Regions from separate parts of the Pseudomonas oryzihabitans genome, predicted to be linked through region 1. Evidence: predicted binding sites of a transcription regulator. Region 1 holds the regulator's gene; each other region holds the start of a gene.
The links. The regulator sigma-54, encoded in region 1, starts transcription at its own class of promoters, with help from an activator protein. The targets are predictions, from matches to a motif close to ANTGGCATNNANNTTGCTNT.
Positions count from the first base shown of each region.

Region 2: glnA (glutamate--ammonia ligase) is a predicted target of sigma-54. The motif match lies at 1,408-1,427, and genes of this name have one in related genera.
Region 3: APT59_RS22265 (pilin) is a predicted target of sigma-54. The motif match lies at 1,414-1,433, and genes of this name have one in related genera.

Region 1 is NZ_CP013987.1:1,339,187-1,342,463, reverse strand. It holds gene lptB (LPS export ABC transporter ATP-binding protein) at 1-514, shown strand, start outside; gene APT59_RS06000 (RNA polymerase factor sigma-54) at 617-2,116, shown strand; gene hpf (ribosome hibernation-promoting factor, HPF/YfiA family) at 2,206-2,514, shown strand; gene ptsN (PTS IIA-like nitrogen regulatory protein PtsN) at 2,533-2,997, shown strand; gene rapZ (RNase adapter RapZ) at 2,999-3,277, shown strand, end outside.
Region 2 is NZ_CP013987.1:4,484,308-4,487,584, forward strand. It holds gene thiI (tRNA uracil 4-sulfurtransferase ThiI) at 1-1,192, opposite strand, end outside; gene glnA (glutamate--ammonia ligase) at 1,578-2,984, shown strand; gene APT59_RS20465 (DUF4124 domain-containing protein) at 3,143-3,277, shown strand, end outside.
Region 3 is NZ_CP013987.1:3,902,376-3,905,652, reverse strand. It holds gene APT59_RS17785 (SDR family oxidoreductase) at 1-803, shown strand, start outside; gene APT59_RS22265 (pilin) at 939-1,373, opposite strand; gene pilB (type IV-A pilus assembly ATPase PilB) at 1,586-3,277, shown strand, end outside.

The DNA of each region.
Region 1 (3,277 bases):
CATGCATGGCCGCGCCCGTGCCGGGATCGGCTATCTGCCCCAAGAAGCCTCGATCTTTCGCAAGCTGACCGTGGCCGACAACATCCTTGGCATTCTGGAAACCCGCAAGGACCTGGACAAGGCCGGACGACTGCGCGAGCTGGAAAGCCTGCTGCAGGAATTCCACATCACCCACATCCGCGACAACCGGGGCATGAGCCTGTCTGGCGGTGAAAGACGCCGTGTCGAGATCGCCCGCGCCCTCGCCACCGCGCCCAAGTTCATCCTGCTTGACGAACCCTTCGCGGGCGTGGACCCCATCTCGGTGGGCGATATCAAGCAGATCATCCGCCACCTCAAGGCCAAGGGCATCGGTGTGCTCATCACCGATCACAACGTGCGGGAAACCCTGACCATCTGCGAAACGGCCTATATCGTCAATGACGGCCAGCTCATCGCCGAAGGCACCGCCGAAGAAGTCCTTGCCAACGACCTGGTGAAGGAAGTCTATCTGGGCCACGAATTCCGCCTCTAGGCAAACCCGGGGAAACAAGGCATATAATTTGCTAACGCTCGCAGGGTTCGCGAGGTTCGGTGGCGCTGTTCGCGTCGGTAGACAAGGTGTATTTCCGCAGCCATGAAACCATCGCTAGTCCTCAAGATGGGCCAGCAGCTGACGATGACGCCGCAGCTGCAACAAGCCATACGTCTGCTCCAGCTCTCGACGCTCGATTTGCAGCAGGAAATCCAGGAAGCCCTGGAATCCAATCCGATGCTGGAACGCCAGGAAGACGGGGAAGACTTCGACCAGAGCGAAGCCTCGGGCGAAAGCGACGAGCACGCGAACTCCGGCAACATGGAAACCACCTTCAAGGAAACCTCGGTCGCCACCAACGAGCTGGCCGACGAATCCGAGTGGAGCGAGCGCATCCCCAGCGACAGCGAGCTGCCGGTCGACACGGCCTGGGAAGACATCTACCAGACCAGCGCCAGCAGCCTGCCCAGCAGTGACGACGACGAGTGGGACTTCACCACTCGCACCTCGGCGGGCGAGAGCCTGCAGACGCATCTGCTCTGGCAGCTCAACCTGGCACCCATGTCGGACCTCGATCGGCTGATCGCGCTGGCCATCATCGATGGCATCGATACCGACGGTTACCTGCAGGAAAGCCTCGAAGACATCCATGCCTCGCTCGACCCGGACCTGGAAGTCGATCTCGACGAAGTCGAGGTGGTGCTCCGACGGGTCCAGCAATTCGAGCCCGCCGGCGTCGCCGCTCGCAATCTGCGCGAATGCCTGCTGATCCAGCTGGCGCAACTGCCGGCCACCCTCCCCTTGCTCGGCGAGGCCAAGCGCCTGGTCGGTGACTACCTGGATCTGCTCGGCAGCCGCGACTACGCGCAGCTGATGCGGCGCATGAAGATCAAGGAAGACGAACTCAAGCCGATCATCGAGCTGATCCAGACGCTGCATCCGCGGCCTGGCTCCCAGATCGAGTCCGGCGAAGCCGAATACGTGGTACCGGACGTCATCGTGCGCAAGCACAACGAGCGCTGGCTGGTGGAGCTCAATCAGGAATCCATGCCGCGCCTACGGGTGAATCCCCAGTATGCGGGCTTCGTCAAACGCGCCGACAGCAGCGCCGACAATACATACATGCGCAATCAGCTGCAGGAAGCGCGCTGGTTCATCAAGAGCCTGCAGAGCCGCAACGAGACCCTGATGAAGGTGGCGACCCAGATCGTCGAGCACCAGCGGGGTTTTCTCGAATACGGCGAAGAGGCCATGAAGCCGTTGGTCCTGCACGACATCGCCGAGGCGGTGGGCATGCACGAGTCGACCATCTCCCGGGTGACCACCCAGAAGTTCATGCACACCCCGCGTGGCATCTACGAACTCAAGTATTTCTTCTCCAGTCACGTCAGCACCGCCGAAGGGGGCGAATGCTCCTCCACCGCGATCCGCGCGATCATCAAGAAATTGGTAGCGGCGGAAAACGCGAAAAAGCCGTTGAGTGACAGCAAGATCGCTGGTTTACTGGAATCGCAAGGTATACAAGTCGCTCGTCGCACGGTGGCTAAGTATCGGGAATCCCTGGGTATCGCTCCGTCCAGCGAACGCAAGCGTCTCCTCTGACGCGTCCTGATGTGACCGTGCCTCGATCGACCCGTGTCATGTCGGCGAGCAGCTTCGCCGATCGCAGCCCGGCAATAAGGAGAAGCGGTATGCAAGTCAACATCAGTGGCCATCAGCTTGAAGTGACAGAAGCCCTGCGTGACTACATCGGCGAGAAACTCGCCCGCCTCGAACGGCACTTCGACCGTATTACCAACGTCCAGGTCATTCTTGAAGTGGACAAGCTCAAGCAGAAAGCCGAAGCCACCCTGCACGTCGCTGGCGCCGCGGTGGTCGCCAACGCCGAGCATGACGACATGTATGCCGCCATTGATCTCCTGGCCGACAAGCTCGACCGCCAACTGATTAAACACAAGGAAAAATCGATCGAACGCCAGCAGGGCGTCGGCGTCCGCTGAGGTTTCGATCGCCGCTTTATGATCAGACTCGAAAATATTCTGACCCCCGGCCGCACCCAGACGGGTGCGCCGGGTGGCAGCAAAGCCGCCGTACTGGAACGTATCGCCGAACTGGCCGCGCAGGAATTGCCTGGCCATGATGCGGCGCACATCCATGAATGCCTGATGGCGCGCGAGCGCCTGGGCTCCACTGGCTTCGGCAATGGCATTGCCATTCCCCACTGTCGCCTGGCGGGCCTGCAACAGCCGCTGTGCGTCCTCTTCCACCTGCAGCAACCCGTGGACTTCGACTCCCTGGATGGCGCACCGGTAGACCTGGTGTTCGTGCTGCTGGTACCCGAAGCCGCTACCGAACAGCACCTGACCCTGCTGCGCCAGATCGCCGGCATCCTGGACCGCGCGGACATCCGCGAACGGCTACGCAAGGCCAAGGACAGCCAGGCGCTCTATCAGATCGTCGTCGAGGCCCAGAGCGGACACTGACATGCACCTCATCATCGTGAGCGGACGTTCCGGGTCGGGCAAGAGTACGGCGCTCAACGTGCTTGAGGACAATGGCTTCTACTGCATCGACAACCTGCCGGCCAGCCTTCTGCCCGAACTGGCCCAGCACGCCCTCACCGACATGGAACGACCTCAGCCCAAGGTCGCCCTGTCCATCGATGCACGCAATCTGCCCAGCCAGCTGCAGCGCTTTCCCGAATTGCTCGAACAGGTGCGCAGCCGCAACATCCGCTGCGACATCCTCTATCTGGACGCCGAT
Region 2 (3,277 bases), 1.7 Mb from region 1:
GCACGTCCTTGCCCAGCTCCTCGATCACCTTGTCGACGGTGATGAAGCGGGCGCGCTCCAGCGCGGCGTCGAGCACCGCCATGTCGAACTTGCCTTCCTCGTGCTCCACCCGCAGGGCCTTGGCCTTGGTGGTGGGATTCACCGAGATGATGCCGCAGTACTCGGGCATGTGCTTGGCGAAGTCGGCGGTGCCGATGCGCTGGGCGGTATCGATGATGTCCTGCTTGTGGCTGGCCAGCAGCGGGCGCAACACCAGGGTATCGGTGGCCTTGTCGATCACCGCCAGGTTGGTCAGGGTCTGGCTGGAGACCTGGGAGACGGCTTCGCCGGTCACCAGCGCCTCGATCTGCAGCTGCTCGGCGATGCGACTGGCCGCACGCAGCATCATGCGCTTGAGGATCACGCCCATGTGGCTGTCGTCGCACTGGGTGAGGATCTGCCCCACCACTTCCTCGAAGGGCACGCTGATGAACAGTACCCGCTGGGAGCGCCCGTACTTCTCCCAGAGATAGTGGGCCACTTCCATCACGCCCAGCTCGTGGGCCCGCCCGCCGAGATTGAAGAAGCAGAAATGGCTGACCATCCCGCGCCTCATCATCTGGTAGGCGGCCACGGTGGAGTCGAAGCCGCCGGACATCAGCACCAGCACCTGCTCCAGGGCGCCCAGCGGATAACCGCCCAGGCCTTCGTGATGCTCGTCGATGATGAACAGCTGCTGGTCGCGAATCTCCAGGCGGACGTTCACCTCGGGATTCTTCAGGGCAATGCCGGCGCCGCCGCAGCGCTCGCGCAGGCCGCCGCCGACATAACGCTCCACGTCCATCGAGGAAAAGTCGTGTCGACCGGCGCGCTTGCAGCGTACCGAGAACACCTTGCCGCGTACCCGCTCACCGAAGTGGCGCTCGCACAACGAAAGGATGGTCTCGAAGTCACCCAGCGGATACTCGTGCACCTCGAGGAACTGGCCGATGCCAGGGGTGCAGGCCAGGCGCTGCTTCATGTCCGCCAGCACCCGTGGCTCGCTGATCGCAGTCTCGAGCGAGATGTTGTCCCAGACCCCCTCCACGCGGACATCCGGATCCAGATCGCGCAGCACGACACGAATGTTCTTCACCAGTTGGCGAATGAAATTCTTGCGCACCGGGCGACTCTTGATGGTGATTTCCGGAAAGACCTTGATGATGAGCTTCATGAGCGGGAAACGGGGGGCGGGTAACGCGAAAGAAAAGGGCGAATATCATACCTGAAAACCATCGAGCACTCGAATTCAACCGACAAAATCACCTCTGGCGCCATTTGAGTGCAGAGACGGATTTTGATGCACTATTTTGGTGCAAGGATACGGCCTCGACTGGCCTGAAAACGGCATGGGAGGCGTCAGGAAGGCCCTCCAGCCCATTTGGGGGCACTGGCATACAACTTGCTCTCTTGTGAGGCAGCCGCCCCTGGGCCAGCATAGGGCGCTTTTCGTGGAACGCCGGTCATGGACCAGGCAATACGGGAGCGCCCCTCAAGGGCACAGCTGATACCGGGAGTACCGCCAACCGCTCCCGGCCGAAATTCCTCTGGAGGAAACCATGTCGAAGGCTGTTCAACTGATCAAAGAAAACGACGTGAAGTGGGTAGACCTGCGCTTCACCGACACCAAAGGCAAGCAGCAACACGTCACCATGCCGGCGCGTGACGCGCTGGACGAAGACTTCTTCGCCCACGGCAAGATGTTCGACGGCTCCTCCATCGCCGGCTGGAAAGGCATCGAAGCCTCCGACATGATCCTGCTGCCCGACGACAGCACCGCCGTTCTGGATCCCTTCACCGAAGAGCCGACCCTGATCCTGGTCTGCGACATCATCGAACCCTCCACCATGCAGCCCTACGAGCGCGACCCCCGTGGTATCGCCCGTGCTGCCGAGGAGTACCTGAAGTCCACCGGCATCGGCGACACCGTGTTCGTCGGCCCGGAGCCCGAGTTCTTCATCTTCGACGAAGTGAAGTTCAAGTCGGACATCTCCGGCTCCATGTTCAAGATCTTCTCCGAGCAGGCCTCCTGGAACACCGACGCCGACTTCGAGTCCGGCAACAAGGGCCACCGCCCGGGCGTCAAGGGCGGCTACTTCCCCCTGCCGCCGGTCGACCATGACCACGAAATCCGTACCGCCATGTGCAACGCCCTGGAAGAGATGGGCCTGGTCGTGGAAGTTCACCACCACGAAGTGGCGACCGCTGGCCAGAACGAGATCGGTGTGCAGTTCAACACCCTGGTCAAGAAGGCCGACGAGACCCAGACCCTGAAGTACGTCGTGCACAACGTGGCCGATGCCTACGGCAAGACCGCCACCTTCATGCCCAAGCCCCTGTACGGCGACAACGGCTCCGGCATGCACGTGCACATGTCCATCTCCAAGGATGGCAAGAACACCTTCGCTGGCGAAGGCTATGCCGGCCTGTCCGACACCGCCCTGTATTTCATCGGCGGCATCATCAAGCACGGCAAGGCGCTGAACGGTTTCACCAACCCGTCCACCAACAGCTACAAGCGTCTGGTGCCCGGCTTCGAAGCACCGGTCATGCTGGCCTACTCGGCCCGTAACCGTTCCGCCTCCATCCGTATCCCCTATGTGTCGAGCCCGAAAGCCCGCCGCATCGAAGCCCGCTTCCCGGATCCGGCTGCCAACCCCTACCTGTGCTTTGCCGCCCTGCTGATGGCCGGCCTGGACGGTATCCAGAACAAGATCCACCCCGGCGATGCCGCCGACAAGAACCTGTACGATCTGCCGCCGGAAGAAGGCAAGAAGATCCCGCAGGTCTGCGGCAGCCTGAAGGAAGCCCTGGAAGCCCTGGACGCCGGTCGTGCGTTCCTGACCAAGGGCGGCGTCTTCACCGACGAGTTCATCGATGCCTACATCGAGCTGAAGTCCGAGGAAGAGATCAAGGTGCGTACCTTCGTGCACCCGCTGGAATACGATCTGTACTACAGCGTCTGATCCCGCTGCGGTAAGCGAAAGGCCTCCCTCGGGAGGCCTTTTCTTTGCGCCACGAAAAGCCGTCGCGACCGACGCAGCGCCACGCACGCCAAGTTGCCTACCGGCGCACGCGGCGCGCCTGCTACCCTTGGTATCCATCGCCCGGCCGAGATCCTGCCATGCCTCGCCTGCTTGCCTGCTGTCTGCTCTGCCTCGCCTGCTCCGCCCAGGCCGCGATCTACAAGTCGGTGGATGCCGAAGGCAACACGGTGTTCAGCGACCAGCCCTCGGCCAATGCCAAGCCCGTGCAGGTG
Region 3 (3,277 bases), 2.3 Mb from region 1:
GCAAGATGGAGCCGCGCCCCGATCACGGCGAGACCAGCTATCACGGCTCGGGCCGTCTGGCCGGACGCAAGGCCCTCATCACGGGTGGCGACAGCGGCATCGGTCGCGCCGTGGCCATCGCCTTCGCCCGCGAGGGGGCAGACGTGGCCATCAACTATCACCCCTCCGAAGAGTCCGACGCCCAGGAAGTGGTCAGGCTGATCACCGAAGCCGGTCGCAAGGCCATCACTTTGCCGGCTGACATCCGTACCCAGGAGGCCTGCGAAGACGTCGTGAACAAGGCCATCCAGCAACTCGGTGGTCTGGATCTCCTGGTGAACAACGCGGCTTACCAGCAAAGCAAGGCCGACATCCTTGAAATCACCGACGAACAGTTCGACCGAACTTTCAAGACCAACGTCTATCACGTCTTCCGCTTCAGCAAAGCCGCCATCCCGCATCTGCCGCCGGGCGCCAGCATCATCAATACCGTCTCGGTGAATTCCTACGATCCCGGCGAAGAGCTGATCGACTACGCCTCGACCAAGGCCGCCATCCTGAATCTTACCAAGGGTATGGCCAAGCAATTGGCAAAGAAGGGCATTCGCGTCAACGCGGTAGCACCGGGTCCGGTGTGGACGCCGCTACAGGTAGCGGGTGGGCAATTGGAGGGGAAAATGAAGGAATTTGGGCAGGACACGCCGTTGGGGCGGGCAGGGCAGCCAGCGGAGTTGGCGGGGCTCTATGTGGCGCTGGCGGAGGAGGATATGAGTTTCAGCACGGGGACGGTGGTGGGGGCGTTTGGGGGGAAGGGGATGCCGTAGTACTAATAGCAGGCTAAGTTGCAAGTCTATCGATAATGGTGAAAAGCTTTTAATTGTGTTAATAGGACACTAAAGAGATTTTAACTAGGTGTTCGGTAAGCAGGGAGAGTTGCAGGCAACCCTCCCTGCTGCTATTTAGACGCCGGTCTGGTTTCTAGAGCAGTTGTTGCCAGAGGTTACTGGGGTCCATGCAATTCTGTTGGCATCCGCAACGTTAGGTGTCCAAGTTACAACGCAAGATCCAACTGCTGCTGTACCAGTGACGACAATCGCCGCAGTGTTAGCTGTAATGACGACGGAAGCTAAGTTTGGAGTCGCGGTGGGCAATGCCTGATAACCAGTTTCTGTGGTCAGTTCTGCTACGGTATCGCAGTTTGCTACTACGCTGTTATTCCTTTGCAAACACTCCGCAATCGCCAATTTAACAGGGGCGATTGCAGTGTTGTTTTCAGCCCATCGAGCTTTAGTTACATAGTTCTGATATTGCGGAATAGCAATTGCGGCTAGAATGCCAATGATCGCGACCACGATCATCAGTTCGATCAAGGTAAAGCCTTTCTGAGCTTTCATTTCAAATCTCCGAGGTTGGATCAGGCCAACGTGCCTGTCAGAAGCAAAGCATAGGCCGTGCCAAAGAGAAGTGGCGACTACAGCACGTTTTCCTCACGGTGGGCGTCAACAAAGTGGCAGGTGATGACAAAAAATGTCATCTGTCTGGCGTCATTTTGCGGACGTATTGGGCGGTGCTATAACGTTTTCTCTGGCCAAGAGTAGGAATGACGATGAACGAGACGGTAATGCTGTCGGGACTAGCACGGCAATTGGTGGATGCGCAGTTGCTGGCAGAGGCGGTAGCCCAGCAGGCGGTGGTCAAGGCCAAGCAGGCCAAGGTGCCGCTGGTGACCTATCTCGTTCAACAGCGGTTGGTGCAGAGCCGGCCTCTGGCTGAACTAGCGGCTCAGGAATTCGGCGTGCCCTTTCTCGATTTGTCGGCCATCGACAAGGAGCAGTTGCCCAAGGACATCGTCAACGAAAAGTTGATGCAGCAGCATCACTTCCTGCCATTGAGCAAGAGAGGCAACAAGCTCTTCATCGCGCTGTCTGACCCGACCAATCAGCAGGCCATCAACGATGTGTCCTTTGGCAGCAAGCTGGCCGTCGAGGTCGTGCTGGTCGAAGACGATAAGCTGCACCAGGCCATCGAGCGGTATCTGGATACTGGCACCGGTGGTTTGGATCTGGGCGATATCGATCTCGACCTGGAAACCGAGGGCGGTGAGCGACCCCAGGAAGCCGTAGCCGGTACCGATGCTGACGATGCACCGGTAGTGAAATTCGTCAACAAGATGCTGCTGGATGCTATCAAGAAGGGCTCCTCCGACCTGCACTTCGAACCCTACGAAAAGATGTATCGGGTGCGCTTTCGAACTGATGGCATTCTGCACGAAGCCGCGCGGCCACCCGTGCAGCTGGTGTCACGGATCTCGGCGCGGCTCAAGGTGATGTCCAATATGGATATTTCGGAGCGCCGTAAACCTCAGGATGGCCGGGTTAAGCTCAAGGTGTCCAAGACCAAGTCCATCGACTTCCGGGTCAACACCCTGCCCACCCTCTGGGGTGAGAAGATAGTGATGCGGATTCTGGACTCCTCCAGCGCCCAGATGGGGATCGATGCCCTGGGCTACGAAGATGTACAGAAGGAGCTCTACCTGCAGGCGCTCAAGCAGCCGCAGGGGATGATCCTGGTGACCGGGCCGACTGGTTCGGGCAAGACGGTATCCCTCTATACCGGCCTCAATATCCTCAATACCGAAGACATCAATATTTCCACCGCAGAGGATCCGGTGGAGATCAACTTGGAAGGCATCAACCAAGTCAACGTCAATCCGCGTCAGGGACTCGACTTCTCTCAGGCGCTACGAGCCTTCCTGCGTCAGGATCCCGACGTGATCATGGTCGGTGAGATCCGCGACCTGGAAACGGCGGAAATTGCCATCAAGGCAGCCCAGACCGGCCACATGGTGATGTCGACCCTGCACACCAACAGCGCGGCGGAAACCCTGACGCGTCTACGTAACATGGGGGTGCCCGCCTTCAATTTGGCGACCTCGGTCAACCTCATCATCGCCCAGCGCCTGGCGCGCAAACTATGCAACAAGTGCAAGAGAGTCCATGAGGTGCCCCGTGAGGCATTGTTGGCCGAAGGCTTTCGCGAGGAAGAGATCGGGAGTTTCACCCTTTACCAGCCCATCGGCTGCGAAGACTGCAATGCGGGGTATCGCGGGCGAGTGGGGATCTACGAGGTGGTGAAGGTCACGCCAGCGCTGCAGCAGATGATCATGGAGGAGGGCAACTCCATCGAGATCGCGGCGCGGATGCGGATGGAAGGTTTCAATGATCTGCGGCGGTCGGGGCTGGTGAAGGCGATGCAGGGGATTACCAGTCTGGAAGAGATCAATCGGGTGACCAAGGAC